Regions from separate parts of the Metabacillus sp. B2-18 genome, predicted to be linked through region 2. Evidence: riboswitches for the same ligand, from Rfam matches in the RefSeq annotation. Region 2 holds a riboswitch; each other region holds the start of a gene.
The links. A riboswitch is a leader RNA that binds a small molecule or an ion and turns the genes downstream of it on or off. The one in region 2 is predicted to bind S-adenosylmethionine.

Region 1 (10,985 bases), 520 kb from region 2:
CTCTCAACCCTTCTCATCTTAACCTTTGTGTTAAGTGGCTTTTCACTAATTCTTGTTCAATCTATAGATAAGGTAAATCAAGTTAGCAACAAAATAAAACAGAAGAATATCCCTGAGCTGTATTGGCTTTCAAAGTGGGATGAAGAGTTAAGTGTTAAAGGAATAGTGGTCAACGATTTCCTGGAAGAAAGCAAGTGTTGTGAGCTTTCTGCTAAGTATCAATCTGTTGAAGATACACAAGAAAGTGAATCTGGTTATAGCTCTCCAAAAATCCCGAGTTCTCTTAATAATATAAATAAGAGAATGGAATTACTGGATTTTATGATTGTTAATAATGTACAAGGTTTGTTAGATTATCATGATCAAAATGGAGCAAAGGAATTTATTGAATCTAACTATTTACCACAATACAATTTATTAAAAGAAGAGATTAAGAAAGCTAAGGAAAACACTTATTCTAAGTTAGATGGCCATTCAAATGAGTTTTCAGCCATTATAAAAAACTCACTATGGTTACTAATCTTTGTTACGATAATAGCTATTGGCTTATCTATTTTTGCTGCTTATCGAATAAGTGCAAACCTGACAAAGCCTGTAGAATCAATGATAAACAAAGTAGATCGGATTGCCAATGGTCAATATGGGCTAACTTTGAACTCTTCAGAACAAGCTGAATTTGAACAGCTTACAAATTCGATTAATCAAATGTCTATAAAGTTGAAGGATTCCTTTAACACAATTCTTAATGACAAATTGTACAGGGAGCAAATACTAAATTCATTACCTGTTGGAATTATTACAATAAATGATACTTCTACTGAAATATCAGTCAATAAGACTGCAACGAAAATATTAGGTATGGATGAGCAACAGCTTAAACAGCTTTTTATCACACAAGGTGATAGGAAAAATGAATTTTTTTGGGAGATACTATCTTCAAAAACGGTTTATAAACATACGAAGGTTCCTTTTATTACGAGTGAAGGAACTAAGCTGCTTCTTGTTTCACAAGCAGAAGTGCTGAACCAACAACAAAAAGTTATAGGCAGAGTTAAAAATTTCGTTGATATTACTGAAACTGAAGAGTTGGAAAAAAGAATGAATCAATCTGAAAAATTAGCTGCAGTAGGAGAAATTGCTGCTGGTGCTGCACATGAAATTCGAAATCCTTTAACGGTTGTACATGGATTTTTATCATTAATGAACCAGTCGTTTTCGGAAAAGGTGAAAGATCAGTATCATATGTCGCTAATTATGAAAGAAATAGAACGAATAAACAGTATTATTGAGGAAATGCTTCTTCTTTCTAAGCCAGGTGCACCAATAAGAAAAAACATTTATCTTCAACATATTATGGAAGAATTTTTACCTCTTATCATCCAATCTTCTGAAGATATTGAATTTATCATTGATTTACATCCAATTCAATTATCCGTTGATCCAAAACAGATTAAGCAGGTTTTTCATAATCTTATTCGGAACAGTATTGAAGCAATGTGTGGTAAAGGTGTTATTCATATATACTCGGAGCTAACAGAAAGTTCATATCGAATATATCTAAAGGATAGTGGATCTGGAATTCCATTGGATATGCAAAAAACAATATTTGAGCCGTTTGTAAGCTCAAAAGATAATGGAACAGGTCTAGGATTGATGATTGTTAAGAGAATTGTGGAAAATCATCAGGGTATGATCTTTATTCAGGAGAGTTCTGCGGATGGAACGATCTTTGTATTAGATCTTCCTTTAAATAAATAAAAAGGCTGACTTTAGGGGTCAGCCTTTTTATTTTACTTTAACTTAAATGAACTCTTTAAAGAAACAATTCGGTTAAACACAGCTTTTTCTTCGGAAGTATGTTTCGGATCCACATTAAAATAGCCGTGACGGAAGAACTGAAACTTATCATGTGGTTGAACATCTTTCATATTGGGCTCTATGAACCCTTGTAGCACCTCAAGAGATTGTTGATTCACATAATCGAGGAATGTTTTTTCCTCTGACGGATCTTCTTGAACCTCAGTTTCTTCTTTATCCTTATCAAGGATAAGTGGTTCGTATAAGCGAAACTCGGCCGGTAATGAATGCTTTGCATCCACCCAGTGAAGAGTTCCTTTTACTTTACGACCTGTAAACCCAGTTCCACTCTTTGTTTCAGGATCGTAGGTACAATGGATTTCTACAATGTTACCATCCTCATCTTTGATAACATCTTCACATTTAATAAAGTAGGCATGCTTAAGGCGAACTTCATTGCCTGGGAACAAGCGGAAATATTTTTTTGGAGGATCCTCCATAAAATCTTCTTGTTCAATATAAATTTCACGAGAAAATGGGATTTGTCTTGTTCCCATTTCAGGGACCTCAGGATTAATTTCTGCATCAAGCATTTCTACTTGATCTTCAGGGTAGTTAGTAATGACCACCTTTAGTGGCTTTAAAACACCCATTGTACGTGGTGACTGTAGTTTTAAATCTTCTCGAACAAAATGTTCAAGCATCGCCTCATCAACCGTTGCAACACCTTTTGAAACACCCGTTTCTTTTACAAATTCACGGATTGCTTTAGGAGTGTAGCCTTTTCTACGTAGGCCAGAAATCGTTGGCATACGAGGATCATCCCAACCATCAACAAATTTTTCGTCAACTAGCTGCTTTAATTTACGCTTACTCATCACAGTATTTGTAATGCCAAGGCGGCCAAATTCGATCTGCTGTGGCTTATGCTCCATTTCACACTCTTCAATAACCCAGTTATAAAGAGGGCGTTGATCTTCAAATTCAGTTGTACAAAGTGAGTGTGTAATTCCTTCGATAGCATCTTCTAATGGATGAGCAAAAGCATACATCGGATAGATACACCAAGCATCACCAGTATTATGATGTGTAGCATGTGACACACGATAAATAACAGGATCACGCAAATTAATATTTGGTGAAGACATATCAATCTTGGCGCGAAGTACTTTTTCACCGTTGCCAAACTCACCCTTGCGCATGCGGTCAAATAAATCTAAATTTTCTTCAATCGAGCGATTGCGGTAAGGACTTTCCTTACCAGGTGCCGTTAATGTTCCACGATATTCTCTTATTTCATCTGCAGTTAAGTCATCAACGTATGCTTTACCTTTGTTAATAAGAAGAACAGCACGATTGTACATTTCCTCAAAATAATCTGAAGCAAAAAACATGCCGTCCCATTCATAGCCAAGCCATGCAACATCTTCTTTTATGGATTCAACGAATTCTGTATCTTCTTTTAAAGGGTTCGTATCGTCAAAACGCAAATTTGTTTTCCCGTTAAATTCATCTGCCAATCCAAAATTTATGACAATTGACTTCGCGTGACCAATATGTAGATATCCATTCGGTTCTGGTGGGAAGCGAGTGTATACATAGTCGCGTTTTCCCGTTTCAAGATCCTCTTTAATAATGCTCTTAATAAAGTTTGAGGAGTTTTGTTCCAAATCAGATCAAACCTTTCTTTTATATGTATAAATAAGTCCTATTTGTCATTATACCAATAGAATTGAAAAAGGTTAATTTACTTGGTCATTTTTCCGGTAATAGTATATATCATGACAAATTTTCTCAGTCTGTATACAAACTTCATGATGAAACAATGTTCAAGCGAATAGATCGCCCTTTTTTGTATAAAATAACGAAGTCTGCAGGAGGTGAAAGGAATATGCCAAATTTAAATGATAATAAATTTAGAAAGATTCAATCAGAAAGCCAAAAACAAGGAAAGTCACAAGAGGAATATGCGGCAGAATTGGAAAACAACAAAATGAAGGCACAGAAAAGAAAATAGTTTTTTTGAGGTAAGCTTAGCAGATGCTTACCTTTTTCTAAATTTGATCCAAAATAATAGTTTTGTCGATAAAGTGTAGACTATGTCTGAATTTTACGAAGGAAAAATGTTTATTTTAGAATCCTCTTGTTTTTATAATGATAACAGGTATAAAAATAAGGAGAATAGTAGAATGGCATTATCTAAAGAGGATTGGAAAGTCATTAATTTTTTTACATATGAAAGAGTTTTAATTGATTATACAGCCAGAACAATTTCTAGGAGAGAAGATTATAAATTAGAAGAATTAGATACAAAATATCTTGTTGAATTAATTAAGGGAATCGGAGAGTATATACAAAAAACCTCAGATGGAATTAGAAGCTCTGAAAATACGAAACTGCTTATTGATAGTGGCATTTTTGACTATTTAGCAACAAAAGTAACATTTGAATCAGAAATTAATAAACGCTTAAGACACTTGCAAGTATCAAATGTATATAATTGATTTTTTATAATAACTATTAGAAATATTCAATTAATGATTGACATCTATCCTGTAGAGTATTAAAGTATATTTATTGTTTATTTTACTTAATCGCATAAAAAGATCTCTTATCAAGAGTGGCAGAGGGACTGGCCCGATGACGCCCGGCAACCGTTCAATTAGAATTGGTGCTAAATCCTGCAAAGCTTTTAAAGCTTTGAAAGATAAGAGAGGAGACTCCTAAAATTGTGGTGAAACCTCTCTATCTTTAGAGAGGTTTTTTTGTTGCCTAGTATTACTAGACATAGTTAAAAAGTTTTAAAGAAAATAAGGGGGCAATGCAACGATGAAAAACAGATTTTTTAATGCAGCATTTCTTTTGACTATTGTGCTGACGTTAATTGTGACAGGTTGTTCTTCAAATAGTGGAGAAACAGCTGAATCAACTCAAGCTAAAGGAGATCCAGAAGTATCATTAGATAATGTACCTGAACGTTTTGCAAATGGTGAAGGTGCTAAAATCAAAGTTATCCGTAAAATCGGTGGAGATGATCATACAGCTCAATTTTTAGCAGGAGCTAAAGAAGAAGGAGAAGCGTTAGGATTTACAGTTGATGTATTTACCGCAAACGGTGACACAGCTAAATTCCATGATGCAATTGCCCAGGGCTTAGAGGAAGACTATGACGGTTTTATCATTTCACATGGGGATGATGAAGCAACTGTTGATGCTGTTCAAAAGCTTGTTGATGCAGGAAAAAGTGTTGTTACATTTGATTCAAATGAAGGGTTAGCTGAAATTGGTGGGGTAACATTAACTTCACAAGATGATGAGGCGTTAGCAAAGCTCGCGTTAGATCAATTAGTTCAAGATACAAACGGGGAAGCAAACATTGTTTATCTATGGGTTGACGGGTTCCCACCAATGGTGAGAAGAAACGCAGTGTACCAAGATATTCTTGCTAACAATTCAGGTATTAAAGAAGTAGAACGCTTTGGAGTTGCAGCAGCAGATACATCTGTTCAAACACAAAATGCTGTGGCGGCAATGTTGAACAAACATCCAAAAGGTGAAATTGATGCTATTTTTGCAACATGGGATGCTTTTGCAATAGGTGCAGCGCGTGCGATTAAAGAAGCTGGAAGAGATGAAATTAAGATTTATGGAATTGATGTTTCAAATGCAGATCTTCAAGAAATGCAAAATGAAAAAAGTTCTTGGAAGTACACAGCAGCTGTTGATCCGAAGTTAATTGGTGCAATTGATATGAGATTGTTAGCGAAAAAGCTTGCAGGTGAAGAAACACCAGAAGCGTATAATCTTGAAGCTTCTCTTATTTCACAGGAAGCATTGTTACAGTCAAGTGAGCCAATTAATATGGTGAATTTAGCAGATACTGTGGAAGGCTGGGGCCAATCTACTGAATTTGAAGAAGAGTGGATGAAAACGTTAAAAGAATATTATAAGAAATAATGCTTTAGACTTTACGAACACTCTCTAAGGTTAAGAGAGTGTTCGTTTTCCTCTGATTACCTCACATACATTAAATCCCATAGAAGTGTAAATTAGTAGAAAGGAGGCAAATTGATGAATCACTCAGTATTAGAAATGAAAAAAATTTCAATTGAATTTCCTGGTGTAAAAGCATTAGATGAGGTTGACTTTATTATGACAAGTGGAACAACACATGCTTTAATTGGTGCGAACGGTGCTGGAAAATCAACATTAATGAAGGTGCTATCAGGTGCTTATACTCACTATACCGGGGAAATCTTAATTGACCAGACCAAAACGATCATCAAGTCACCTAAAGATGCACAAAAAAATGGTATACAAATTGTTCATCAAGAAGTCGACACTGCCCTTATCCCTTATTTAACAGTTGGAGAAAATATTATGCTTACAAAGACTGTGAATGAAATGGGAAAGAGACAATTTATTCAATGGAAAAAGCTGCATGAGCATGCAACAACAATATTAAACAGCTTGAATATAAAAGTATCTTCCACAAAACTTGTTAGTGAATTAACTTTGGCTGAGAAGCAAATGGTTCTAATTGCAAGAACAGTTTCTTCGGATTGCAAATTTTTAATTTTAGATGAACCAACTGCACCATTAAGTCACTCTGAAACAGTGGAATTGTTCCGTATTGTTCGTGAACTGAAAGAAAAGAATGTTGGGATTATCTTTATATCACATCGTCTTCCTGAAATCTTTGAAATATGTGATGACATTACAATTATGAGAAATGGAAAACTTGTAACTCACGAAAAGATAAGTGAAACAACACCTAACCGAGTAGTGGAAAGCATGCTAGGAAAAGAGTTAGAGGAGCAATTTCCTCTAAAAGCAATTCATCCAGGAGAATTGCTCTTTGAAGTAAATAATTTAAGTGATTCTGAAAAGTTGAGTTCTGTTTCATTACAGATTCGTCAAGGTGAGATTGTAGGGATCGCAGGTCTTGTAGGTGCAGGGAAGACAGAATTATGCAAGGCATTGTTTGGAGAGACAAAGGTAAAATCTGGTGAGTTAAAACTTAATGGTAAAAAATTGTCAATTTCCAACCCATACCAGGCTGTAAAATCTGGGATTGCCTTGGTGCCAGAGGAAAGGCGAAAAGAAGGCATTCTTGTTCAAGAGTCTGTTGTGACCAATTTAACTGCAGCAAATCTAGGAGCATTTACCAAGCCTTTTAGCTTTTTGAATCGAAAAGCAGAAAAGCAAAAGGCGGTTGAGTTAATAAAAAGTTTAGGGATAAAAACACCTTCTGAGGAAACGAAAGTACAAAATTTATCTGGAGGTAATCAACAAAAAATCGCAATAGGTAAATGGCTGATAACCGATGCGGATGTCTATATTTTTGATGAACCAACTAAGGGTGTTGATGTTGGTGCTAAAAAAGATATCTTTGACCTGATCAGTGAGCTTGCGAGTAGAGGAAAAGCAATTATTTATGCATCTTCTGAATTGGCTGAGATTATAGGTATTACAAACAGATTATATGTCCTATATGATGGTCAAATCGCTAAGGAATTAGAAACAGATGCAACGAATGAAGAAGAACTATTATATTATTCAACAGGAGGCAACTAGGATGGCAGATGTAAATCCTGTACAATCAACCAATTCAAAGAAATCATTTGATCTTTTTCAAATTTTATATAAGTATGGAACCATTTTAACAATATTTATCTTAATAGCTGTTTTTGCTGCATCCAATCCAGCATTTATTCAAGGAAATAACATAATTAATATCTTAAGGTCCATATCCATTGTGACAATCATTGCTATTGGTATCACGATTTCTCTTTCTGTAAATGGGTTTGATTTATCTGTGGGATCTGTTGCTTCTTTATCAAATGCAATAGTCATTTCAATGTTTGTTTGGTTTTCACAGAACACAGTTATTGCCATACTTTCTGCTATTATTGCATCATTATTAGTTGGTATTTTAAACTCATTTATTATCGTAAAAATAAAGGTACCAGATATGCTACTTACGCTGGCCACTATGTTTATTATTCAAGGTATTGCACTAACGTATACAAAGGGTGCGACTGTGTCGCAAAACATGGTTATGCCTGATGGGACCTTTGCTACAGGTATGATCAGTCCTGTTTTTGAAAAGATTGGACAAGTACCATGGATTATTATCATTATGGTCATTGTAGTTGTTGTGGTACATGTATTTCTTACCTATACAAAACATGGCCGCTATATGTATGTGATTGGCGGAAATATTGAAGCTGCGAGATTGTCAGGAATACCTGTTAACAAATATAAAGTTGTAGCCTATCTTCTTTCAGCTCTTTTTGCAGCAATTGGTGGTATTGTTTTGGCTTCAAGAGTCATGACTGCTGAAATAAATGCGGGTGCTCCCTACTTAATGGACTCTGTTGCGGCAGCATTTATCGGGTTCTCCGTTTTAGGAGCAGGAAAGCCAAATGCATTTGGGACATTTGTCGGAGCTGTTTTAATTGGAATCCTCCAAAATGGTCTAGTGATGATGTCAGTTCCTTATTTTGCGATGGATATTGTAAAGGGAACCGTTCTTGCATTTGCCCTTGGACTAACTTACTATAAACTAAAATAAGAATGTAAAAAGGTTACTGGAGCTTTCAGTAACCTTTTTGTTATTGGCACTGAACTTCTTCAATCGACATCCTTCTACAAATATCGGGTGGTGACAGGCACCCTTTTAACTGTATAATTATAAGTGAATTTATAAATAGTTTTTCGTAAACCTGATATCTTTTTTTGTCATACTATCTCACAAAGGAATTGACATTATTTTATTTGATCTTAAAATTAAAGGGAGAAATAGTAGTTTGTTATAAGAATTTTGAAAATAGAACCTATTCTAATAAAAGATTTTTATACGAAGTATTGTATTTAAATACATATACTGATATACTTCATACATGCATATATATTATAAATGCTACAAAACTATGTATCTTACATAGCCATTTAAATAGTTAAGAGATTAAGAGAAATAAGGGGGAGCTAAAATGAAAAAAGGGTTATTTGTATCTGTCCTTATGCTTTCATTTATGTTTTTGTTAGCAGCTTGTGGGACTAGTCAGGAAACAACTAGTGGTGAAGGAAGCGAAGCTGGTGAAACGGAAGAAAAGAAAACGTTAAGAGTTGTTACTGATGCTGCATATGCACCATTTGAGTATCAAGATAAAGGTGAAATTGTTGGATTTGATGTTGATTTTATTGAAGCAGTAGCTGAAGAAGCAGGTTATCAAATAGAAATTGAACATGTTGGCTGGGATCCTTTATTCGTTGAGATTAAAGATGAAATTGCAGATTTAGGTATTTCTGCTATTACAATAAACGATGATCGTAAACAAACATATGACTTCTCTGTACCGTACTTTTTATCAACAAATAAAATCTTAGTTCCTGAAGGTAGTGACATTGCATCTGTGCAGACTTAGAAGGTAAAGTGGTTGCTGTTCAAGCAGGAACAACTGGTCAAGAAGCAGTTGAAGGAATTATGGGGAAAAACAATAAAAATATGAAACAATTTGAAAATAATAACTTAGCGATTATGGAGCTTACTAGCGGTGGTGCTGACGCAGTAGTTGCAGATAACACAGTTGTTGAGGAGTATGTTAAAAATAACCCAGACCAAAAACTAACAGTTGTTGAAGATACAGATAGCTTTGCTTCTGAATACTATGGGTTAATGTTCCCAAAAGGTAGTGAACTTAAAGCTGAATTTGATGAAGCCATTAACAAAGTGTTAGACAGTGGGAAATATGCTGAAATCTATAACGAATGGTTCGGTTCAGATCCTGATATTGAAAACTTAAAGGCACAGCAATAAAGGTCAAAAATTGTTGCGTACCACCTTATAAAAGGTGATACGCAATTTTTGCCTTTATAGGGGAGGAAGAAAAATATGGATTTTCGTTTTGATATAATCGCTGAATATGGTCCATTTTTATTAAAGGGAACATTGTTAACTATTGGCTTGTCTTTAGCTGGTATTCTCCTGGGAACTGTTCTTGGACTTGCGATTGGCTTAGGTAAAATGCTGAATAACAAATTGCTAGCGCTTCCTTTTAAATGGTACATTACCTTTTTCCGTGGAACGCCACTTTTTGTTCAAATACTATTAGTTCATTTTGGGGTAGTACCATTTTTTACGGGTGAAACAAATGGAATTGCTGCTGCAATTATTGCACTATCATTAAATGCTGCTGCATATATTGCTGAAATTTTTAGAGGTGGAATTCAATCCATTGATCGAGGACAGATGGAGGCAGCACGTTCATTAGGAATGAATCATGTTCAAGCCATGAGACACGTTATTCTGCCGCAGGCTTTTAAGCGAATGATTCCTCCGTTTGGAAATGAATTTATTGTGTTAATCAAAGAATCATCTCTTGCAGCAGTTGTTGCTGCCCCTGAGATTATGTATTGGGGTCGGGCAATGTCATCTCAATATTATCGTGTATGGGAACCATACTTAACAGTGGCTGTTATTTATTTAATTTTAACTTTAACTCTTAGCTTCTTATTAAATATACTTGAAAGAAGGTTGACGACAGAATGATTACTGTAAAAAAATTAAAGAAATCATTTGGCGCAAACCATGTACTGAAAGATATTAATGTCACAATTAAGCCTCAAGAAGTGGTTGTTGTAATAGGTCCTTCTGGTTCAGGAAAATCTACCTTCTTACGATGCCTTAACTTGCTCGAATCGGTTTCAGGCGGACAAGTTATGATAGATGGTATTGATTTAACGGATAAAAAGACAGATATAAATAAGGTTCGTGAAGATGTAGGAATGGTTTTTCAACAATTCAATCTTTTTCCCCACAAAACAGTTATGGAAAATATTACAATGGCACCAATAAGAGTGAAAAAAATGAAGGAGGAGTTAGCAAAAGAAAAGGCATTACAGCTCCTTCAAAAGGTAGGGTTAGCTGAAAAAGCAAATGCTTATCCAAATTCTTTGTCAGGTGGTCAAAAACAACGTGTAGCGATTGCTAGGGCATTGGCGATGGAGCCGAAAATTATGTTGTTTGATGAGCCAACTTCTGCCCTAGATCCAGAAATGGTTGGAGAGGTTCTTGAGGTTATGAAACAATTAGCTCGAGAAGGAATGACAATGGTTGTTGTTACTCATGAAATGGGGTTTGCAAAAGAGGTTGGTGATCGTGTGATTTTCATGGACGGTGGTTA
Region 2 (10,985 bases):
GTGCTGGATAATGATTTAATCGATCTTTCAAGCCAACCTTTTCAAGGAGATCTTTTCCTACCTTACTAGCCTCAGCTGAATTCATGCGCTTCACACTGGTCAAGCCAATCATGACATTTTGTAGGACAGTTAAATTTTTAAATAAATTATACTGTTGAAAGACCATTCCTGTTGAAGTTCTTAGTGACAAAATATCAGCCTTACCTGCTGATGTAACATCTACTCGTTTATCATTTATCTCAACAACTCCACTTGAAGGAGTTTCAAGGAAATTTATGCAGCGTAATAAGGTTGATTTCCCTGATCCACTTGGTCCTAAAATAGAGACAACTTCTCCTTTCTTAATAGAAAGGTCAATCCCTTTTAACACATGCTGCTGATCAAAGTATTTATGGATATTTTCTAATTTAATCATGAGGCAATCCCTCTTTCATATCTCCGGACGCGTTTCTCTACTAAAACAAGTAATCTCTCAACAACGTTACATAAAATCCAGTAAATAATCGAAACAGCTATATACACTTCAAAAAAGGCCAGCCCGCGTGATCCCATAATTTTGGCTTGTCCCATAATATCAATAACGCCAATAATAAAAACAAGAGAAGTATCCTTTATCGTACTGATGAACATATTTCCCAGATTAGGAATTGCGACTGTTAAGGCCTGTGGAAAAATGATTTTAAGCATCATTTGCGTTGAACTCATCCCTATTGCTTTAGCAGCCTCAAACTGACCTCGATCAACTGATTGAATGGCTGATCTGATCGTTTCAGACAAATAGGCACCCAAATTAATTGAAAAGGCTAATAATGCATAAACCTCTGGAGCAATAATGTTCACGTCAAAATTTTGAAGCAAACCGTATTCATTTTGAACTAAATAAATCACTTTTGGTATCCCATAAAAAACAAGGTAAATCTGCACCAACAATGGTGTACCTCTAATAAAAGAAACGTAAAAAGAAGAAATGGTCTTTAAGACTGGAACTTGATAGATTTTTATAAGTGCTGTGGCAAGTCCAATAAATAAACTAATAATCAATGAGCCTACTGCAATGCCAATTGTAATTGGTAACCTTGCAACAATAGCAGGAAAGCTTTCTATTAAAAAACCAATATCTAATAAATTTTCCATTTTGAATTCCCTTCTTCAACCTTATTCAGGGATATATTCTCCACCAGTCCACTTTTTCGAAAGTTCAGCTAACGTTCCATCTTCTTTCAGTTGTTTAATAACAGGATCGACCAGTGCCTTTAATTCCTCACCCTGCTTCTCATCTTTAAATACAATCCCCATATCATCTTGAACGATAGGCTGTCCAACAATCTCTACATCAAGATTATATTTTTCCAAAACCGTGTTAATCATGATTGGATCATTAACATAGGCATCAATTCGTCCATTTTGTACATCTTGTAAAATCTCTGAAGGAGTACCACTTTCGCTATATTTTAGAATAATGTCATTTTCAGCTTTCTTATTATGTTCTTCTAGCAAGAGTGTATAAGAATCGCCAGCCAATGCTCCTACCTTTTTACCCTCTAAATCTTCTAATGACTTAATATCTGTTTCACCTGACTTCACAACAATTACGGTTTCTGCAGCAAAATAAGATTCATCTGTAAATAAATATTTCTCTTCACGTTCTGGTGTTTTTGCTATTTGATCTGCAACTGCCTGAATTTTATTTGACTCTAATGCAAGAAACATACTATCCCAAGGTGTAGCAACAAACTCAAACGTATAACCATCTAGCTTTTTATCAATTTCCTTCACTACGTCAATATCATATCCAGTAAGTTCATTGTTCTCATCAGCAAATGCAAAAGGTGGATAATCATTTTGTGTTCCAACTAAAATCACTTTATCCCCTGTTTCTTCTTTAGCAGCTTCTTTTGATGAACAACCACTGACTATTCCAGCTAAGCCTAATAGGGCAATCATTGGTACAAGTAAACGAGATTTTCTTTTCATATCATTGACTCCTTTTTTCATTATGATGTAAATATTAATTCTTACTAAATTTATAGGAATAATAGTGCTATTATAACGAATTGAATTGATATTGCAATGATTATTTTTAATTTTATGTAAATTTAGAATTATCTATATGGCAATTTAGTCTTCCCGGTTCTTTTATCAAACAAAAAAGCCTCCTTCAATCGAAAGAGGCTTTTTCTATCTAAACCTTATCTCTCAGAATGAAACACTCTGCAGGAATTAGCACCTTTCATAAAAATGATGGTTGCTGGACGTCGTCGGGCCTGTCCCTCAGTCTCTCGTGATAAGATATTCAGTTTTTAGTATAGTATGATATTATTTAATATTAAGACTATTGTCAAACAATTTTTTGCTAATATCCCATTTTTAGCAGATTACTATAAATTTAACCATCTAAAAGTCCAGGAATCTATTAAATTTTATTATTTTAAACTTAGTAACATTGATGAAAAGAATAGGAGGCAAGTAGCTTGAAAAAGAAACACATTTTTGACGTAGCAATCATTGGTGCAGGGACGATGGGAATGGCAGCTGGTGCCTTTTTAGCACAGCAGCAAGTAAAGACTGTGTTAATTGATGCCTTTGATCCGCCTCATAATCGCGGAAGCCACCATGGAGATACTCGAATGATTCGGCATGCCTATGGTGAAGGCAGACAATATGTAAGTTTAGTAAAACGTGCCCAACAATTATGGGAGGATTTAGAAGCCCAAACTGGCTATAAGATATTTGAAAAAACAGGTGTTATTGGACTCGGACCAAAAGACTCCACATTTCTACAGGAAACAATAGCTGCTGCAAACAAATACGAATTGCCATTAGAGGTACTTACTAGCAATGAGGTGAAAAAAAGATGGCCGGGATTTTCTGTTCCAGAACATTTTATTGGATGCTTTGAAGCAGAATCAGGGTTAATTTATAGTGAAAACGCTATTCAAGCCTACAAAGAAATTGCTATTCATCATGGAGCACAGCTTGAGACAAATACTCCTGTTCAGCAAATTGAAATAGATGGTAAATCTCTTGTCAAAATCATAACTGAAAATAAGGTATTTTGGGCTAAAAAGGTCATTGTTACAGTTGGTGCATGGGCCTCTAAACTGTTACCTGATTTAGCACTTCCTATTCAGCCAACTCGTAAAGCCTTCGGTTGGTTTGACGCACCTGCTAACCTGTATGATGTTGACAACTTCCCATCCTTTTATATAGAGGATAAGGAAAATATGTGTTATGGATTCCCAAGCATAGATGGAAAAGGTCTTAAAATTGGGAAATCAGATGGTGGACAAGATATTGATCCTAACAAGCATACTCAGAATTTTGGACAATTTGATACAGATGAAGACGAACTCCGTTTTTTCCTTAAAAACTACATGCCCGAAGCAAACGGATTACTAAATCACGGTAAAACTTGTTTATATACAATTTCAAGGGACAATCATTTTATCATCGATCACCTTCCTAAGCATGATCACATTATTTTGGCCTGTGGTTTCTCTGGACATGGTTTTAAATTCGCAAGCGTAATGGGAGAAGTATTAAGCGAATTAGCTATGAACGGAGAAAGCAAGTTTGATCTTTCAATATTTTCACTCGAGAGGTTTGGTTTGTAATTTTTTCGATCTAATGTGCCTGTTATGGAATAAATTTTAAGGATGATCTGAAGAGTAACTTCATAATATAACAAATTTATTTTACTATTTTTCTTTACTGATCATCCTTCCTCACGTTAACGAATATCATGAATATGAATAGCAAAACATTCATAGGAGTGATCGTTATGCCTGTCGTTGATGGTACTTCTTTTGTCTATACTGTTAAACAAGGAGACACCGTGTATTCCATAGCCTCGAGAATTGGAGGAACTGTTCCTCTCCTAGTAGAAGCAAATGCGATCTACCCTCCTGTTACAGATCCATATCTCATCTTTCCTGGTGAGGTATTAGTTATCTCAGCACCTGGTAATAGACAGGTAAATCACATTGTTAATGCTGGTGAAACACTAAATAGCATCGCTCAACGATATTCAACAAATGTAGATTTACTTCAAGGGATAAATACACAAATTGTTAACCCTAACGTTATTTATCAAAATCAAATTCTAAGCGTCCCTTCTCTTGTTTATTTAGTTGAAGAAGGAGATACATTAAACAAAATTGCCAAACGCTTTGGAATTTCTTTATCAACACTACTTGATGCGAATCGCCAGCGACCAGGTATCTCACCTGATGTTATTTATCCTGGATATCAACTTATTATCCCGCTTCCAACATCTAAAAATATTGTTATTTTTCAACCTTTACCCGGAACAGTCATTCGTGCTGGTCAGCAACTTTCAGGATTTGCCCGTGCCTTTGAAGGAGTCATTCTCTATCGTATTGTTGATGATAATGGTCAAATTGTAACCCAGGAATCACCGATCCAAACAACAGCAGGTGCCCCTGCATATGGATCCTTCTCCATTCCTATCACATTTAATCAGCAACCAACTGCTGGTTCTGGGGAATTATGGGTTTATACTCGAAGTCCACGGGATGGAAGGATTGAGGATTTGGTTCAGGTGCTTGTGAGGTTTTAGAAATCTTTATTGAAATATTAAATTGAAAAGACAGGTATGTTTCAGTACCTGTTTTTTTAATGATTCGACATTTATCGGGAAGTGCCAGGCACCACACAAGAACTGTTGACAACCTTTTAAATAGGATATATAGTTGTGATAATGATAATTATTATCAAATAAACTTATATTAAGGAAGGGTTTACAATGACGGCTAAACGTAATATTTCATTACTCTCAACATTATTAATTGCAATCCTTATGCTTGTATTAGTTGGTTGTTCAGGTGAGCAAGCAACTGAAAATACTGAATCAGAATCTAATGAGGGAACAAATACAGAAACAACGGAAACTGAAGAAGGAACAACTGAATATCCAATCGTGATTGAACACGCATTTGGTGAAACAACTATTGAAGAAAAACCTGAACGCGTTGCTACGATTGCATGGTCAAACCATGACGTTGCTCTTGCTCTTGATGTTGTGCCTGTAGGTTTCTCAGCTGCAAACTATGGTGTTCAAGATGATAGCGGTATGTTACCTTGGACTTCAGAAAAGTTAAAAGAACTTAATGCCGAAACGCCAACTATCTTTCAAGATACTGATGGTTTAGATTTTGAAGCAATTGCAGATGTTAATCCAGATGTTATTCTTGCAGCATACTCTGGTATTACTCAAGAAGAATATGATACATTAAGTGAAATCGCTCCAGTTGTTGCCTATCAAACGAGCCCTTGGGTAGCTTCATGGCGTGAACAAGTTACATTCAATGCTATGGGTATGGGAATGGAAGAAGAAGGTAAACAACTTATTGCCGACACAGAGAAATTAATTGAAGAAAAAGCTAGTGAGCATGCTGAAATTAAAGGGAAAAAGGCTGCATTTGTAAGTATTAGTGCCGAAGATTTATCTAAGTTCTACATCTACTCACCAGGAGATCCACGTGGTGCATTCCTTACTGAGCTAGGAATGGAATATCCTGAAAGTATTACAAGTCAAATAACTGATCCTAATAGTTTTTATATAGAAGTAAGTGCTGAAAATGCCGACATGCTTAACGATGCTGAAATTTTAGTATCATATGGTGATGAAAATACCCTTGCAGCTTTACAGGCTGATCCAATCCTTGGAAAAGTCCCAGCGATCGAGAGAGGTTCTGTTGTTATTATTGGAGATAACACTCCACTTGCTGCAGCAGGTACTCCAAGCCCACTTTCAATTGAGTACTCAATTGATGAGTATTTAACATTACTCTCAGAAGCTGTAAGCAAAGTGAAATAAAATGGATCATACATCCGTTTCAGAAAATAAGCAGTTACTTATACCGAAAAATTTTATAAAAGTACTTATACTTTCTATTGTTTTACTCGGTATATGTGTATTGGCTTCTCTAGCCTTTGGATCTCGTATAGTTGGATGGAATGAGCTGATTGATGGCTTATTCCATCCTGATGTGGATTCTCATGGAGCAAATGTTGTTCGCCAAAGAATTGCTAGAACAGTATTTAGTTTTATGTGTGGTGCTGCATTGGGAGTTTCTGGTGCTCTTATGCAATCGGTTACTCGTAATCCTATTGCAGACCCTAGCATATTGGGAGTTAACACAGGGGCAGCACTATTCGTTGTTTGTGGAATCTCTTTTTTAAATATTAGCAGTGCTAGTCAATATATTTGGCTTGCATTAGCAGGTGCAATTCTAACTGCCATTTTTGTATTCGGAATTGGTTCAATGGGGAGTGGCGGAGCCACGCCCCTTAAACTCGTTTTAGCAGGTGCTGCTACAAGTGCTGCATTATCCTCTCTTGTAATGGCCATTATGATTCCTCGCTCAAACGTTATGGATCAATTTAGATTTTGGCAGGTTGGTAGTGTCGGCGCAGGAAATTGGAGCTCAATCTCTCTTTTTATTCCTTTTCTTATTGTTGGAATCCTAATAGCCATCTTTACTGCTCCAGCACTAAATGCATTAGCATTAGGTGATGAAGCTGCTACTGGTTTAGGTGTACGTACAGGAACACTTAGGCTTATCGCTGCCTTTGGTGGAGTACTATTGTGCGGTGTGGCAACAGCACTTGCAGGTCCTATCGGCTTTATTGGTTTATTAGCAACACATGTGATTCGACTCATGATTGGTCCTGATTTGCGATATGTTATTCCAATGTCAGCTCTTTCAGGTGCCATTATCCTAACAATATCAGATGTTTTCGGTCGAATTTTAGGAAGTCCTGGTGAGCTTGAAGTTGGTGTTGTTACAGCATTTATTGGGGCTCCTATCTTAATCTTAATAACTATGAAAGCGAAAATGCGTGCACTATGATGAATGAATCAATGAATCTTATTATGATAGGTAGAATAAAAAGACGTCGTCGTTTTGTCCTTGTCACTTCTTTACTCGCAATCATTGCCTTTGCACTTTGCTGCACAATGCTTATGCTAGGAAACACCATTTATCCTGTTTCAGATGTCATAAGTGTCCTACTAGGTGAGAAAGTAAAAGGTGCATCATTTGCAGTAGGAACAATACGTTTTCCAAGAATGGTTGCAGGTGTTTTTGCTGGATTTGCTTTTGGTGTTGCTGGATATGTTTTTCAAACGATGCTTCGTAACCCCCTAGCAAATCCTAATGTCATCGGAATAACAGCTGGTTCAAGTGCTGCTGCTGTTTTTTGTATCATTGTTCTTCATGCAAGTAATACCTTTGTTTCCATTGCTTCTATTATTGGTGGACTTGCTACAGTAATCGTTATTTTTCTCTTATCAAAAGGTACTTCTTTTTCAATTGGTAGATTAATATTAATAGGAATTGGTATTCAAGCCATGCTAAATGCTGTTGTATCTTACTTATTGCTGATTGGTCAGCAGCATGATCTTCCAACTGCAATGAGATGGCTAAGTGGTAGTCTAAATGGTGCTAAAATGGAGGAACTGTACCCTCTTATGATCACAGTTCTTATCTTTGCCCCAATTATTATCGCGTTCGGAAAACGATTAGATATGTTAGAACTTGGGGAGCAAGCTGCAACTTCACTTGGAGTTGATACAAATAAGACACGTTTTGTACTTATTATCAGTTCGGTGCTTATTATTTCGTTAGCTACCGCTACAACGGGACCTATCGCCTTTATTGCGTTCCTTTCTGGACCTATCGCAAAAAGACTAGTTGGTGTTGGATTTTCAGGTGTGATCCCAGCAGGTCTTGTTGGCATCATTTTAGTTTTAGCATCAGATCTTATAGGACAATTCGCATTTGTTGCTAGATACCCTGTTGGTGTGATTACAGGCATACTTGGAGCACCATACTTGATCTACTTGCTAATCCGAATGAATCGGAAGGGAGATTTATAATGAAACCAACACATGCTTTTCAAGCTGAAGGAATCACAGCTGGATACGATAATAAAACGATTTTACATGATGTAAGTATTAGCATTCCAAGCAATAAAATAAGCATTATTATCGGTGCAAACGGTTGTGGTAAGTCTACCCTACTTAAAACAATGGCTAGACTTATTAAACCTACTTCCGGCCAAGTTACCTTAGGTGGAAAATCAATTCATAGCATTCCACCAAAACAGTTAGCCCGTGTATTAGGATTACTTCCACAATCACCTATTGTCCCCGAAGGAATTACCGTTTCAGACTTAGTTGGACGAGGCAGATTTCCACACCAGTCATTTTTAAAGGGCTGGACAAAAAAAGATTATGAAGCAGTTGCTGAAGCAATGGAAATGATGAAAATCACTGAATTTGCAGATCGACATATTGATGAACTTTCAGGTGGTCAAAGGCAGCGTGTATGGATTGCCATGGCTCTAGCACAACAAACAGACATCCTGTTTCTTGATGAACCAACAACCTATTTAGACATCACCTATCAAGTTGAAATTCTCGACCTGCTAACAGACCTTAACCAAAAATACGGAACAACCATTGTCATGGTTCTTCATGATATCAACCTGTCCGCACGATATGCAGACCATATTTTTGCTCTTTATAAAGGAAAGCTAGTTGCAGAGGGTGCACCAAAAGAGGTTATTACAAGTGAATTGATTGAGGATATTTTTGGGTTACATTGTACTGTTGTGGAGGATCCGGTTTCTGGTTCTCCTTCGGTGGTGCCGATTGGGCGGCATCATGTGAAAAATATAGCTAATAAGGAATTGACTTTTAGTTAAAGAGTTGTAGCGATGTTCTTTATAGGTTGCGGATAGTCCTTTATGAGGGGTTGTCCGCAACCTTTTTGTTGTAGTTAGTAATAAAAATAAGTAAAATAAGCGGAAATTCTCCGGTTAAATCAAGCAATGAGCTTGTTTTGAAGAATATAAGGGGAAATTTCCCGTTTATTCAAACTAAAATTCGCTATTTTCATACATTTTGGGTTAATAATCGGAGTATCTCCGTCTATTTAAGCTATTTTTCATATAAATAGCAATTTAAGCGGAATTTTTCCGTCTGTTATTAAATCAGGTGCTTAACTTGATTCCCCAACCTATAAGAACGAACCCTTGTAACTCCAGATGCGGGAATCAGCACCTTTTTATCGACTAGTTGAGAAAGGACTTTTTTTACCGTCTTGTCACTTAGCTTCAAATGATTCTGCAATTCTATTGGGAAAATGGCTTCTCCTTTTCGAATGGCAAACCGTAGTACTTCCTTCTCAACAAAGGACAGAGAGATCTGGTCCAGATCTTCACCTAGCCAACGGCCAACCACTTGCTGAATAACCTGCTGACATCGTCGTGGTTTCTCTTTAACTTGGTCATAAGAAAAGCGGATCACGGTCCATCCGTCAATCACCAACTGATTTTGACGTTCTAGATTGTCAGAAAATTTCCATCTGCTTATATTCCTTAAGTGAGGGCCATACCCGTCGACCTCGAAACAAATCCGGATGGCTGGACGAATATAAGCAAAATCCAAATATCTATTGTCTTCCTTGAAATCATTAACCTCATACTCTGGATGTAGCTATTGAAAATGATAAAATGAGGGCCACCACACTTGTTCCAAAAACAATTTTTCAGCTTGGTTGTGGCCTTCTTGTAATCGTCGTAATCTTTCTCCGGTTCTTGCTTGTAAGTGAGCATTCATAAAGACCTGATAATCTTCTTCAAATCCCAATGCACCTTCCTCCTACCCAATAAATCCTCCATCCTCAACTCTTCTTCAAATTATCTTCAAAGACTAATGCTATTCCTCAATCGGAATCATAAAGTCATAGTCAGAAGCCCCATACTTCGCAAACATCCTTTCACAATATTCTTCAAACGACAAATAGAAATTTTCAGGCGGGAATTCAAATGCAGAACGCCCACAACATAAGCATTTAACAGCATACATATTTGATGCCACGAAACAATCATCTCCTTTATATATTTAAGTATTTTAAAAATTAGCTGGTATAAATGTGAAGTAAAAAAATAAGAAATGTAATTTTGAAGAAAGTATAAGGTAAGTTAAAAATTATAATGATAAACTTTAACAGGAAAGATAGAAGATTTTATTGCAGAAGAATCTGAGGATAGAGTCAATTATAGTTTAAAAGGTTCCCTAAATTTGTCAATTGTTTTATCTTATATTTCTTAATTAAAGTTAATTTACTTATGGTAGATACTTCTGCATTTGTTAAGGCTTTATTTTTAAAAAAGATCGTAAAAAACGGTAAGACACAATTATTCTCCTCAAACTCTATATCCAAAACCAGACCTACTCCCTCATAACGAACGTCCTTGTAAGTTCCCAATTTGGAAAGGAAGCAGTTGTGCCATCCCTTTGCTGTCCAAGGAAATAAATGGGGTGTTGATAAGTCCTGCATGTTTATTTAGAATCTAAGTTTAGAGCTCAAATAACTTTCATTCAATACCCTCATTTAAGAAGGGACTAACTTCAATTAAAGCGAAAATCGAATTACATTTTGCAAATTGTAATAAATTCATGATAGAAAATCTAGTCAGAATTTAGTAAGATATCCACATGTGATATTAGATAAGGGGTTAAAAAAATGAGCGTATTAAATGTACAAAAGTTAAGTCATGGTTTCGGTGATCGTGCAATTTTTAATGATGTGTCTTTTCGACTTTTAAAAGGCGAACACGTTGGACTAGTTGGTGCTAATGGTGAGGGTAAATCTACCTTCATGAACATTGTTACTGGGAAGTTGCAACCCGACGAAGGGAAAGTGGAGTGGTCACGAAAAGTTCGTGTTGGTTATTTAGATCAGCATGCTATACTTCAAAAAGGCACTACAATGCGTGATGCTTTAAGTACTGCTTTTCAATATCTTTTTGATGCTGAATCAGAGATTAATGCACTTTATGCAAAAATGGGTGAAGAAGGTGCGGATATCGATGCATTACTTGCAGAAGTTGGAGAGCTACAAGAAACGTTAGATAGTAATGATTTCTATCAAATCAATTCAAAAGTTGAG
Region 3 (10,985 bases), 960 kb from region 2:
TTTGTCTCAAGCTTGAATAAAGGAAATTTAATAACACCCATTCTTTTAAAACGAAAATTAATTGTAGAATTTCGTTCAACAGATAAAGGGAGTCATTTTTTAGAACTTTCATCAAGTGAATCAAAACTATTATCGATTCAACCAGTTCATGTTGATTTTGTTATAGAAGGAGAAGAATCAGACTTAGAAGAGGTTTTTCTTCATCCGATAAGTTTAAAGCAACTTATATCGTTTGGGAAATTATCAATAAAAGGCTCATATCGAGATTTTCTTAGGCTAGAGGCTTTAATTAAATTAATCTAAACTTAAAAATTCTTATATACTTCAAACACAACTTCTATTACCATTAAAGTAGTCTAGGAAAGAATACTACATCTTGTTATCACACCTATTAGTAGACATTAAGAATGTATAATAGGAGGAAGAAGATGAAAGAGAAACTTTATCGCCCAGAAACGGTAACCATTCATGGAGGGTTAAAGAAAGATTCAATGACAGGTGCAAGAGCTGTTCCAATTTATCAATCAAATGCTTATTTATTTGAAAATACCGAGCATGCGGCAAATTTATTTGGATTAAAGGAGCCTGGATATATTTATACAAGAATTCATAATCCAACTTCATCTGTCTTTGAAGAAAGAATTGCTGAACTGGAAGGTGGAATCGGAAGTTTAGCTGTAGCAAGTGGAATGGCAGCGATTACATTATCGGTTTTAAATCTAGCTGGTTCTGGTGATGAGATCGTATCAGCTTCTACATTATATGGAGGTACATATAACCTTTTTGCTAACACATTACCAAAGTACGGAATCAATACTATTTTTGTTGATCCAAAGAATCCGGAAAATTTCCGATCAGCTATTACTCCGAAGACAAAAGCTATTTTTGCAGAGACAATTGGAAATCCAAGCTTAGATGTTCTTGATATCGAGGCAGTTGCTGAAATTGCTCATGAAGCTGGAATTCCATTGATTGTGGATAACACATTTGCCACACCGTATCTATGCAGACCTATCGATCATGGTGCCGACATTGTTGTTCATTCTGCAACAAAATGGTTGCTTGGGAATGGTACAACTCTTGGTGGAGTCATTGTAGATGGAGGTAAATTTGACTGGAATAGTCCAAAATTCCCTGGGTTTACAACTCCTGATCCTAGCTATCATGATTTAGTTTATGCTGAAGCATTAGGAGAACAAGCGTATATTATTAAAGCGAGAGTTCAGTTATTAAGAGATTTAGGCCCAGCTATTAGCCCATACAATGCCTTTCAATTTAATCTTGGTCTAGAAACCCTTCATGTCCGTATGAAGGAACATGTATCAAATGCAAGGAAAATGGTGCAATATTTAGAAAGTCACCCAGCTGTTGAGTGGGTTCTATACCCTGAAAATAGCCAACACCCTGCGAAGGACTTAGCTGCTAAATACTTACCTAAGGGTGCTGGTTCTGTAGTAGTATTCGGTATCAAGGGCGGAAGAGAGGCTGGTGCAGCTCTTATTAACAACGTTGAACTTTGGTCACATGTAGCAAATGTTGGAGATGCGAAAAGCTTAATCATTCATCCTGCGAGTACAACTCATCAACAACTAGGCGTTGAAGATTTAAAGAAATCTGGTGTAACAGAAGATTTGATCCGCTTATCAGTAGGAATTGAACATATAGAGGATTTAATAGAAGATTTAGATCAAGCTATTTTTGAAGCAACAGGTGTAAAAGGAATGGAGAAAGTAAATTCTTAATTAATGAAATATTCTAATAATATTATTTATTGTATAATATTGAAAGGGGTTGCAGATAAATGCAACCCTTTTCATATTTGAAATGTAAAATCACAGTGAAAAAAGTAAGCTATTTTAAGAAAATAAATAATTGACATTGATTTTCAACACATGATACAATCACAATCGTACTTAAAAAGACAATCAAATATTTAACTCTTATCAAGAGAGGTGGAGGGAAGTGCCCGATGAAGCCCGGCAACCATCAGTTCATTCTGAAATGGTGCCAATTCACACAAAGCAGATGCTTTGAGAGATGAGAGAAAGGTATTCAAGCGCCTTTCTGCTCATTTTGCAGGAAGGTTTTTTATATGTAAAAAAATGAACGGTAGAAATAGTAAAGGAATAAAGGAAGAAGGTGACAAAATGATAACATTATCAAATGTTAATAAAGTTTATAAAACAAAGAGCGGCTCTGTTCAAGCTGTTAACAATGTAAACCTTGAAATTAAAAAAGGTGAAATATTCGGAGTTATAGGATATAGTGGAGCCGGAAAAAGTTCATTGATCCGTTTGTTAAATGGACTAGAAAAACCAACTAGTGGGGAAGTCGTTGTGGCAGGTAGTCAGATTGGCTCAATTTCTGGTACAAAGTTGCGTAAAGCACGCTTAGAAATAAGCATGATCTTTCAACACTTTAACTTATTGTGGTCAAGAACAGTGAGAGAGAATATTGCATTTCCTTTAGAAATTGCAGGAGTAAGTAAAGCGAAACGACTTAAACGTGTTGATGAGCTTATTAAGCTGGTTGGACTGGAAGGAAGAGAGAATGCATACCCTTCTCAACTTAGTGGTGGTCAAAAACAACGTGTTGGGATTGCCAGAGCGTTAGCGAATAATCCCAAGGTTTTATTATGTGATGAAGCTACATCAGCACTTGATCCCCAAACAACAGATTCAATTCTAGACCTGCTTGTTGATATTAATAAACGACTAGGCTTAACAATCGTATTAATTACACATGAAATGCATGTCATTCGTAAAATTTGTCATCGAGTAGCTGTTATGGAAAATGGTGAAGTGGTTGAACAAGGAAATGTATTGGATGTTTTCAGAAACCCTCAGAAACCTATAACAAAAACGTTCGTTAAACAAATCTCAGAGCCGGATGATACGAAGGAAGCAATTGACCTACTACTAGAAAATTATCGTTCTGGAAAAGTACTTCAGCTAACATTTGTTGGTGAAGGTACAGAAAGACCATTGATTAGCAATATTATTAGGAAATTTAATATTGAAGTGAATATTGTACAAGGTAAAATTTCACAAACGCAAAATGGCTCTTATGGTTCATTATTTTTGCATATAGATGGAGATCTTGATGAAATTAACCGTGCAGTTGCTTATATTGGAGAACAACAAGTAGAAGTGGAGGTGCTGGCGAATGCTTAATCAGTTTCTTCCAAATGTAAAATGGGAAAAAGTATGGGAGGCAACTTATGAAACAACTTACATGACAGGAGTTTCGGTTGTCGTCACTTTTTTCTTAGGAATTATACTTGGTTTACTTTTATTCTTAACTTCAAAAGGCAATATCTGGGGTAACAGTATACTTAATACAATTTTATCTGGAATCGTAAATATATTTCGGTCAATTCCGTTTATTATCCTTGTTATTTTACTCTTACCCTTCACTAAAGTTGTAGTTGGGTCAATTCTGGGAGAAAATGCTGCTTTACCCGCACTAATTATTGGATCCGCTCCATTTTACGCAAGGATGGTTGAGCTTGCTTTAAGGGAAGTTGACAAAGGTGTTATTGAAGCAGCTAAATCGATGGGAGCAAAAACGTCGACAATTATGTTGAGAGTACTATTACCGGAATCTTTACCAGCTTTGGTTTCAGGGATTACAGTTACTGCAATCGCATTGGTTGGTTATACAGCTATGGCCGGAGTAGTAGGTGCTGGAGGTCTTGGTGACCTTGCTTATCGAGAAGGATTCCAGCGTAATAATTTTGAAGTAACCATTGTAGCAACCATTTTTATCTTAATTATTGTGTTTATTATCCAATTTATTGGAGATATATTAGTTAAAGCTATCGATAAACGTTAGGAGGAAAAAATGATGAAAAAATATCTTTTATCACTAGTATTAACAATTTTCGCTATTCTACTTGTTGCATGTGGCGGAGGCGAAAATGAAACAACTCAAGAAGAAAACACAGGGACTGAGCAAGAAACGAAAGTACTAAAAGTTGGAGCGACAACTGTTCCTCATGCAGAAATTTTAGAAGAAGCAAAACCACTGTTAGCAGACAAAGGTATTGAATTAGACATCGAAGAGTTTTCAGATTATCCATTAATTAACCCAGCGCTTGCTGAAGGTGACCTGGATGCAAACTACTTCCAGCATGTTCCATATTTAGACAATGCAATTAAAGAAAATGATTTTGATCTTGCAAATGTTGGAGCAATTCATATTGAGCCTTTTGGTATTTACTCAAAAGAATACAAAACACTTGAAGAGTTACCTGAAGGTGCAAAAATTATCATGAGTAACAACGTTGCAGAAATGGGACGCGTGTTAGCACAACTTGAAGAAAAAGGTCTAATTAAATTAAATCCAGATGTTGATAAAATTAATGCAACAAAAGATGATATCGTTGAAAATGCTAAAAACCTAGAAATTGATGATAGTGTTGCACCAGAAATGTTGGCAAGTGCTTATGAAAATAACGAAGGTGATGCAGTTATTATCAATGGTAACTACGCACTTGCAGCAGGATTAAATCCAGCAGAAGATGCTGTAGCTCTAGAAGCTGGTGAAAATAACCCTTATGCAAACATCATTGTTGTTCGTAGTGAGGATAAAGACAAGGAAGAGATTAAGACTCTTGTAGAAGTATTAAAATCTCAAGAAATTAAGGATTTTATTAATACAAAATACCCAGGTTCAGTACTGCCTGTAAATGACTAATTTAAGAAATCCTTTAAGAGATCTGTAAACAACAGGTCTCTTTTTTTATTGGATTCTTCAGTCACCAAGTTTGTATACAATGGTTTGAAAAATACATACTATTACTGATTGATTAAGTTATGAATGGAGTTGTTATTGAAAATGGAATATCATGAGCCTAGAAATTCTACGGAAGCTGCTTTACATGAATATAAAAGTGGATTAGGTACTTTCACACAAAAGATGCCGGAGATTGCACGCCATTATAATGCTTTTACTGAAGCTTGTTTTGCTGAAGGGACACTATCAAAAAAAGAAAAACATTTAATTGCATTAGGAATTGCAGTGAATACCCAAGATGAATACTGCATTATCTACCATGCAAAAGGATGCTTGGACAACGGTGCTAGTGAAGAAGAAATTTTAGAAACTGTTGGTGTTACAGCTGCATTTGGTGGTGGAGCAGCAATGAGCCAAGCTGTTACATTAGTTCAAGAATGTATAACAGAGTTAAACCAACTAAAACAATAAATCGAGTAATATAGAGTATTTTTGAGGGAAATTACAAAAATAGTTGGTTATTTTTACAGAATGAATCAATTTCAAATATTACGGTTTGTGAGATTATCTTACGAACTTTGAGTTGTTTGAATATTCTTGATAAGCTTTATATGTAAAATAAAGCTGAAAGGATTGATTCATTATTCACTCGAATCAAGAGTCAATTGATCTCAATTACACAACTGAAATGGAAAAGGCGATGCATCATTCTCATGGTATAGGGTACGCTGAATATGCTAGTAAGCATGATAAACGTATGGATGTTGAAAAGAGCCGTGAAGAAGATTATCGTAAAAGTCAGTTGATTTATGCTGATGTTGAAAGAAAAATGAAAAAGTAAAGCCTATAGATGGAAGAACCAGAATAACTGGTTCTTCTTTTTTAATGGAAAGACATTAGGGAGGAAAAAGCGTGTTTACTCCAAATTCACATACTTAACCCTCTAATTTCCTTCATCACAAAGAGAATGTTTTTTCTTAAAAGGTGAAAAATAAACTAGGGTCTCAAGGTAGATTCACAGAGCAATGTGTTATATAGTAGAAACTGTCTAATTTCTCTATTTACATAAATTTTTTAATGTGAATTTATCAAAGTTAGGATAGATATTTTAATGTCAAAATTCGACTCTATTCCTTAAAGGTTGTGTTCACTTTTCATTTGTTATAATATTAGAATGAGAATAAAATGAGAATTAGTAAACTTTATATATTATTGGAGGTATCATTATGGCAGGCTCTACATTAATCATTAAGGATTTACACGTAGAAATTGATGGGAAAGAAATTCTAAAAGGTGTAAATCTTGAAATAAAAGGCGGAGAGTTCCATGCAATCATGGGGCCAAACGGGACAGGTAAATCTACTTTATCTTCAGCAATCATGGGGCACCCAAAGTATGAGGTAACACAAGGTAGCATTACATTAGATGGGGAAGATGTATTAGAAATGGAAGTAGACGAGCGTGCTCGTGCAGGTCTATTTTTAGCTATGCAATATCCAAGTGAAATCAGTGGGGTAACAAACGCGGATTTCTTACGTTCTTCTATTAACGCCCGCAGAGAAGAAGGCGATGAAATCTCTTTAATGAAATTCATTCGTAAAATGGATGCAAACATGGATGAGCTTGAAATGGATCAAGATATGGCACAACGTTATTTAAATGAAGGTTTCTCCGGCGGAGAGAAAAAACGTAATGAAATCCTTCAATTAATGATGATTGAACCAAAAATTGCTATTCTAGATGAAATTGACTCTGGTCTAGATATTGATGCATTAAAAATTGTTGCAAAAGGAATCAACAAAATGCGTAGTGAAGAGTTCGGTTGCTTAATGATTACTCACTACCAACGTTTATTAAACTACATCACTCCAGATAAAGTACATGTAATGATGCAAGGACGTGTTGTTAAATCAGGTGGCCCTGAGCTAGCTCAACGTTTAGAAGCAGAAGGCTATGACTGGATTAAACAAGAATTAGGTATTGAAGACGAAACTGTTGGGCAAGAAGCATAATAGTAAGGGGGACTAAGACGATGGAAACATTAACGATCAATCAGGATTATGTCTCAAGCTATTCAAAACAGCTTGGTGAGCCGGATTGGCTTACAGATCTTCGCTTACAAGCTTTTGCCAAGCTAGAGGATCTTCCTATGCCTAAACCGGATAAAACAAAAATCGATAAATGGAATTTTACAAATTTTAAAGAACATACTGTTGAGAGTGCAAAATTAGACTCATTAAATGACTTACATGAAGATGTGAAATCATTAATTGACCTTGAGTCTACAACTAAAAACTTATATGTTCAAGTTAACAATACAGCTGCATATACTTCATTATCTTCTGAATTAAAAGATAAAGGTGTCATCCTAACAGATATCCATACTGCAGCAAAAGAGCATTCTGACTTGCTACAAAAATACTTTATGACGGACGGGGTGAAGGTTGACGAGCACCGCTTAACTGCTTTACATGCAGCTCTTCATAACGGTGGGGTATTTGTTTATGTCCCAAAAAATGTAGAAGTAGCAGAACCAATTCAGTCAGTATTTGTTCATGACAACCCTAATACAACATTATTCAACCACGTAATTGTTGTAGCTGATGATAATAGCTCAGTAACTTATGTAGAAAACTATATTTCTACTGTTCAAAATGTAGAGGGTGTGTTTAACATCATCTCAGAAGTATTTGCTAATACAAATGCTCGTGTAACATACGGTGCAGTTGATACTCTTGCAGAAGGAGTAACAACTTATGTAAACCGCCGTGGGGTTGCTGGTCGTGACTCACGTATTGAATGGGCATTAGGTTTAATGAATGATGGCAATACAATTTCTGAAAATGTTACAAACTTAATGGGCGACGGCTCATTTGGAGATACAAAAACAGTTGTAGTAGGTCGTGGAGAGCAAAAGCAAAACTTCACAACGAAGGTTGTACACTTTGGTAAACACTCAGAAGGGTATATCTTAAAACATGGAGTTATGAAGGATAGTGCATCTTCTATTTTCAATGGTATTGGTAAAATCGAGCACGGTGCTTCAAAGTCAAACGCAGAACAAGAATCTCGTGTTCTTATGTTAAGTGAAAAAGCACGTGGTGATGCAAACCCAATTCTATTAATTGATGAAGATGATGTAACGGCAGGTCACGCTGCTTCTGTTGGACGTGTTGATCCAATTCAATTATATTATTTAATGAGCCGCGGTATTCCTAAAGTAGAAGCTGAGCGTCTTGTTATCCATGGCTTCTTAGCACCTGTTGTTAAAGAACTACCTATTGAAGGTGTTAAAAAGCAGTTAGTTGAGGTTATTGAAAGGAAAGTTAAATAATGAATATCTCTGATATTCGTCAGCACTTTCCGATTTTGGACCAACAAGTAAACGGGAAAGACCTCGTTTACTTGGATAGTGGTGCAACTTCTCAGAAACCACTATCCGTTATAGATGCTCTTTCCACATATTACAAAGAATATAATTCTAATGTTCACCGTGGTGTGCACACATTGGGTACAAGAGCAACTGACGGTTATGAAGGAGCTCGTGAGAAGGTAAGAAGATTTATTGGAGCAAAATCGATCCAGGAAATCATCTTTACTAGAGGTGCTACTACTGCTTTAAATATTGTTGCTCAGAGCTATGGGCTTACCAATGTAAAAGAAGGTGATGAAATTGTCATCACTTATATGGAGCATCATGCGAATGTGATTCCTTGGCAACAGGTAGCGAAAATAACTGGTGCCACTTTAAAATATATTCCATTACAAGAAGATGGTACAATCGACTTGAAGGATGTTGAAGAAACAATAACACCAAATACGAAAATTGTATCAGTTATGCATGTATCAAACGTACTTGGAACGATTAATCCGATAAAAGAAATCACAGAGGTTGCTCATAAGCATGGAGCTGTGATGGTTGTAGATGGTTGTCAAAGTGCTCCACATATGAAAGTAGATGTCCGAGATTTAGATTGTGATTTCTTTGCATTCTCGGCTCACAAAATGTGTGGCCCAACAGGTATCGGTGTGTTATACGGTAAGAAAGCACTCCTTGAGAAGATGGAACCTGTTGAATTCGGTGGTGAAATGATTGACTTTGTAGGATTACACGAGTCAACATGGAAGGAGCTTCCGTGGAAATTTGAAGCTGGAACTCCTATCATTGCTGGGGCAATTGGTCTTGGCGAAGCAATTGATTTCTTGGAGAAGGTCGGTCTAGACAATATAGAATCCCATGATCGTAAGCTAACTAAATATGCTTATGAACAGCTTAGTCAAGTTGATGGTTTAACTATATACGGTCCTAGTCCAGAGAAACGTACTGGGTTAGTAACATTTAATATAGAAGATGTGCATCCACATGATGTTGCAACAGTTTTAGATGCTGAGGGAATTGCTGTTCGTGCAGGTCATCATTGTGCGCAGCCTTTAATGAAATGGCTGAAGGTTTCCGCAACAGCAAGAGCTAGTTTTTACCTGTACAACACGGAACAAGAAGTTGATAAGCTTGTTGCAGGTATTAAAAAGACAAAGGAGTACTTCAGTAATGTCTAATCATGTAAATCTTGATACTCTTTATCGTCAGGTTATTATGGATCATTATAAAAACCCGAGAAATAAAGGGATCCTTGACAACAGTCTTACAATTGATATGAATAATCCAACTTGTGGAGATCGTATCCGTTTAACACTTGATGTACGAGATGATGTTGTTAAGGATGCAAAATTTGAAGGAGAAGGCTGCTCGATTTCAATGTCTTCTGCATCAATGATGACTCAGGCGATTAAAGGTAAAAAATTAGAAGAAGCATTAAAGCTATCAGAAATCTTTTCGAATATGATGTTAGGAAAAGAATATGATGATGATATCGACTTAGGTGATATTGAAGCATTACAGGGAGTGGCAAAATTCCCTGCACGTATAAAATGTGCGACATTAGCTTGGAAGGCTATGGAAAAGGGCGTGAAAGAAGGCAACGAATAGGTTGCATACGCCATAAATCTAATTTGATTGGAGTGAATGTAGATGGCAAAAAAGGCACCTGAAATCGGCGATTATAAATATGGTTTTGCTGACAAGGATGTTTCCATCTTCCGTTCTAAACGAGGATTAACGAAAGAGATTGTTGAAGAAATCTCTCGTATGAAAGATGAACCACAATGGATGCTTGATTTCCGTTTGAAATCATTGGAGCATTTTTACAATATGCCAATGCCACAATGGGGTGGGGATATGGCCTCATTAAATTTCGATGAAATTACGTATTATGTAAAACCTTCTGAGAAATCAGAACGCTCATGGGATGAGGTTCCTGAAGAAATTAAAGCTACATTTGATAAATTAGGGATCCCTGAAGCAGAGCAAAAATATTTAGCTGGTGTATCAGCTCAATATGAATCAGAGGTTGTTTACCATAACATGAAAGAAGACCTTGAAGACCTTGGTATTGTCTTCAAAGATACGGATACAGCTTTAAAAGAGAACGAAGATATTTTCCGTGAGCATTTTGGAAAAGTAATTCCTCCAGCAGATAATAAGTTCTCTGCTTTAAACTCTGCTGTATGGTCTGGTGGATCATTCATTTATGTACCAAAAGGTGTTAAAGTTGATACTCCATTACAAGCATACTTCCGTATTAACTCTGAAAACATGGGACAATTTGAGCGTACATTAATCATCGTTGATGAAGGCGCACATGTACACTATGTTGAGGGTTGTACAGCTCCAGTTTATACAACGAACTCACTTCACAGTGCAGTTGTTGAGATCATTGTTAAAGACGGTGGCTACTGCCGTTATACAACAATTCAAAACTGGGCAAATAACGTGTTTAACCTTGTAACAAAGCGTGCAGTTTGTGATGCGAATGCAACGATGGAATGGATCGATGGTAACATTGGTTCAAAATTAACTATGAAATACCCAGCTGTTATCCTTCGTGGTGAAGGAGCACGTGGTATGACACTTTCTATTGCCTTAGCAGGTAAAGGTCAACACCAGGATGCAGGTGCAAAAATGATTCACCTTGCGCCAAACACATCATCTACGATTGTTTCCAAATCCATTTCAAAGCAAGGTGGTAAAGTAACATATCGTGGTATTGTACACTTTGGACGTAAAGCTGAAGGGGCAAGATCAAACATTGAGTGTGATACACTCATCATGGATAATCAATCAACATCTGATACAATTCCATACAATGAAATTCTTAACGATAATATTTCTCTTGAACACGAAGCGAAAG

Region 1: linked by a shared signal. The riboswitch ahead of LPC09_RS02280 (sugar ABC transporter substrate-binding protein) and the one ahead of LPC09_RS25195 (transporter substrate-binding domain-containing protein) in region 2 are both predicted to bind S-adenosylmethionine.
Region 3: linked by a shared signal. The riboswitch ahead of LPC09_RS20925 (methionine ABC transporter ATP-binding protein) and the one ahead of LPC09_RS25195 (transporter substrate-binding domain-containing protein) in region 2 are both predicted to bind S-adenosylmethionine.

What each region holds. Positions count from the first base shown of each region.
Region 1 is NZ_CP088245.1:445,073-456,057, forward strand. It holds gene LPC09_RS02265 (sensor histidine kinase) at 1-1,758, shown strand, start outside; gene LPC09_RS02270 (glutamine--tRNA ligase/YqeY domain fusion protein) at 1,791-3,467, opposite strand; gene LPC09_RS27265 (hypothetical protein) at 3,689-3,814, shown strand; gene LPC09_RS02275 (hypothetical protein) at 3,987-4,301, shown strand; SAM riboswitch class I at 4,406-4,511, shown strand; gene LPC09_RS02280 (sugar ABC transporter substrate-binding protein) at 4,627-5,754, shown strand; gene LPC09_RS02285 (sugar ABC transporter ATP-binding protein) at 5,869-7,374, shown strand; gene LPC09_RS02290 (ABC transporter permease) at 7,376-8,374, shown strand; partial or broken gene LPC09_RS02295 (basic amino acid ABC transporter substrate-binding protein) at 8,793-9,619, shown strand; gene LPC09_RS02300 (amino acid ABC transporter permease) at 9,695-10,351, shown strand; gene LPC09_RS02305 (amino acid ABC transporter ATP-binding protein) at 10,348-10,985, shown strand, end outside.
Region 2 is NZ_CP088245.1:5,063,661-5,074,645, forward strand. It holds gene LPC09_RS25185 (amino acid ABC transporter ATP-binding protein) at 1-415, opposite strand, end outside; gene LPC09_RS25190 (amino acid ABC transporter permease) at 412-1,134, opposite strand; gene LPC09_RS25195 (transporter substrate-binding domain-containing protein) at 1,156-1,974, opposite strand; SAM riboswitch class I at 2,187-2,291, opposite strand; gene solA (N-methyl-L-tryptophan oxidase) at 2,472-3,614, shown strand; gene LPC09_RS25205 (LysM peptidoglycan-binding domain-containing protein) at 3,782-4,579, shown strand; gene LPC09_RS25210 (iron-siderophore ABC transporter substrate-binding protein) at 4,766-5,839, shown strand; gene LPC09_RS25215 (FecCD family ABC transporter permease) at 5,841-6,875, shown strand; gene LPC09_RS25220 (FecCD family ABC transporter permease) at 6,872-7,903, shown strand; gene LPC09_RS25225 (ABC transporter ATP-binding protein) at 7,903-8,733, shown strand; gene LPC09_RS25230 (DNA-binding response regulator) at 9,017-9,478, opposite strand; gene LPC09_RS25235 (hypothetical protein) at 9,527-9,679, opposite strand; gene LPC09_RS25240 (hypothetical protein) at 9,749-9,910, opposite strand; gene LPC09_RS25245 (ABC-F family ATP-binding cassette domain-containing protein) at 10,560-10,985, shown strand, end outside.
Region 3 is NZ_CP088245.1:4,102,265-4,113,249, reverse strand. It holds gene LPC09_RS20935 (SCP2 sterol-binding domain-containing protein) at 1-303, shown strand, start outside; gene LPC09_RS20930 (O-acetylhomoserine aminocarboxypropyltransferase/cysteine synthase family protein) at 429-1,742, shown strand; SAM riboswitch class I at 1,938-2,044, shown strand; gene LPC09_RS20925 (methionine ABC transporter ATP-binding protein) at 2,148-3,173, shown strand; gene LPC09_RS20920 (methionine ABC transporter permease) at 3,166-3,834, shown strand; gene LPC09_RS20915 (MetQ/NlpA family ABC transporter substrate-binding protein) at 3,847-4,698, shown strand; gene LPC09_RS20910 (carboxymuconolactone decarboxylase family protein) at 4,840-5,208, shown strand; gene LPC09_RS20905 (YuzK family famiily protein) at 5,438-5,578, shown strand; gene sufC (Fe-S cluster assembly ATPase SufC) at 5,964-6,749, shown strand; gene sufD (Fe-S cluster assembly protein SufD) at 6,770-8,071, shown strand; gene LPC09_RS20890 (cysteine desulfurase) at 8,071-9,294, shown strand; gene sufU (Fe-S cluster assembly sulfur transfer protein SufU) at 9,287-9,724, shown strand; gene sufB (Fe-S cluster assembly protein SufB) at 9,767-10,985, shown strand, end outside.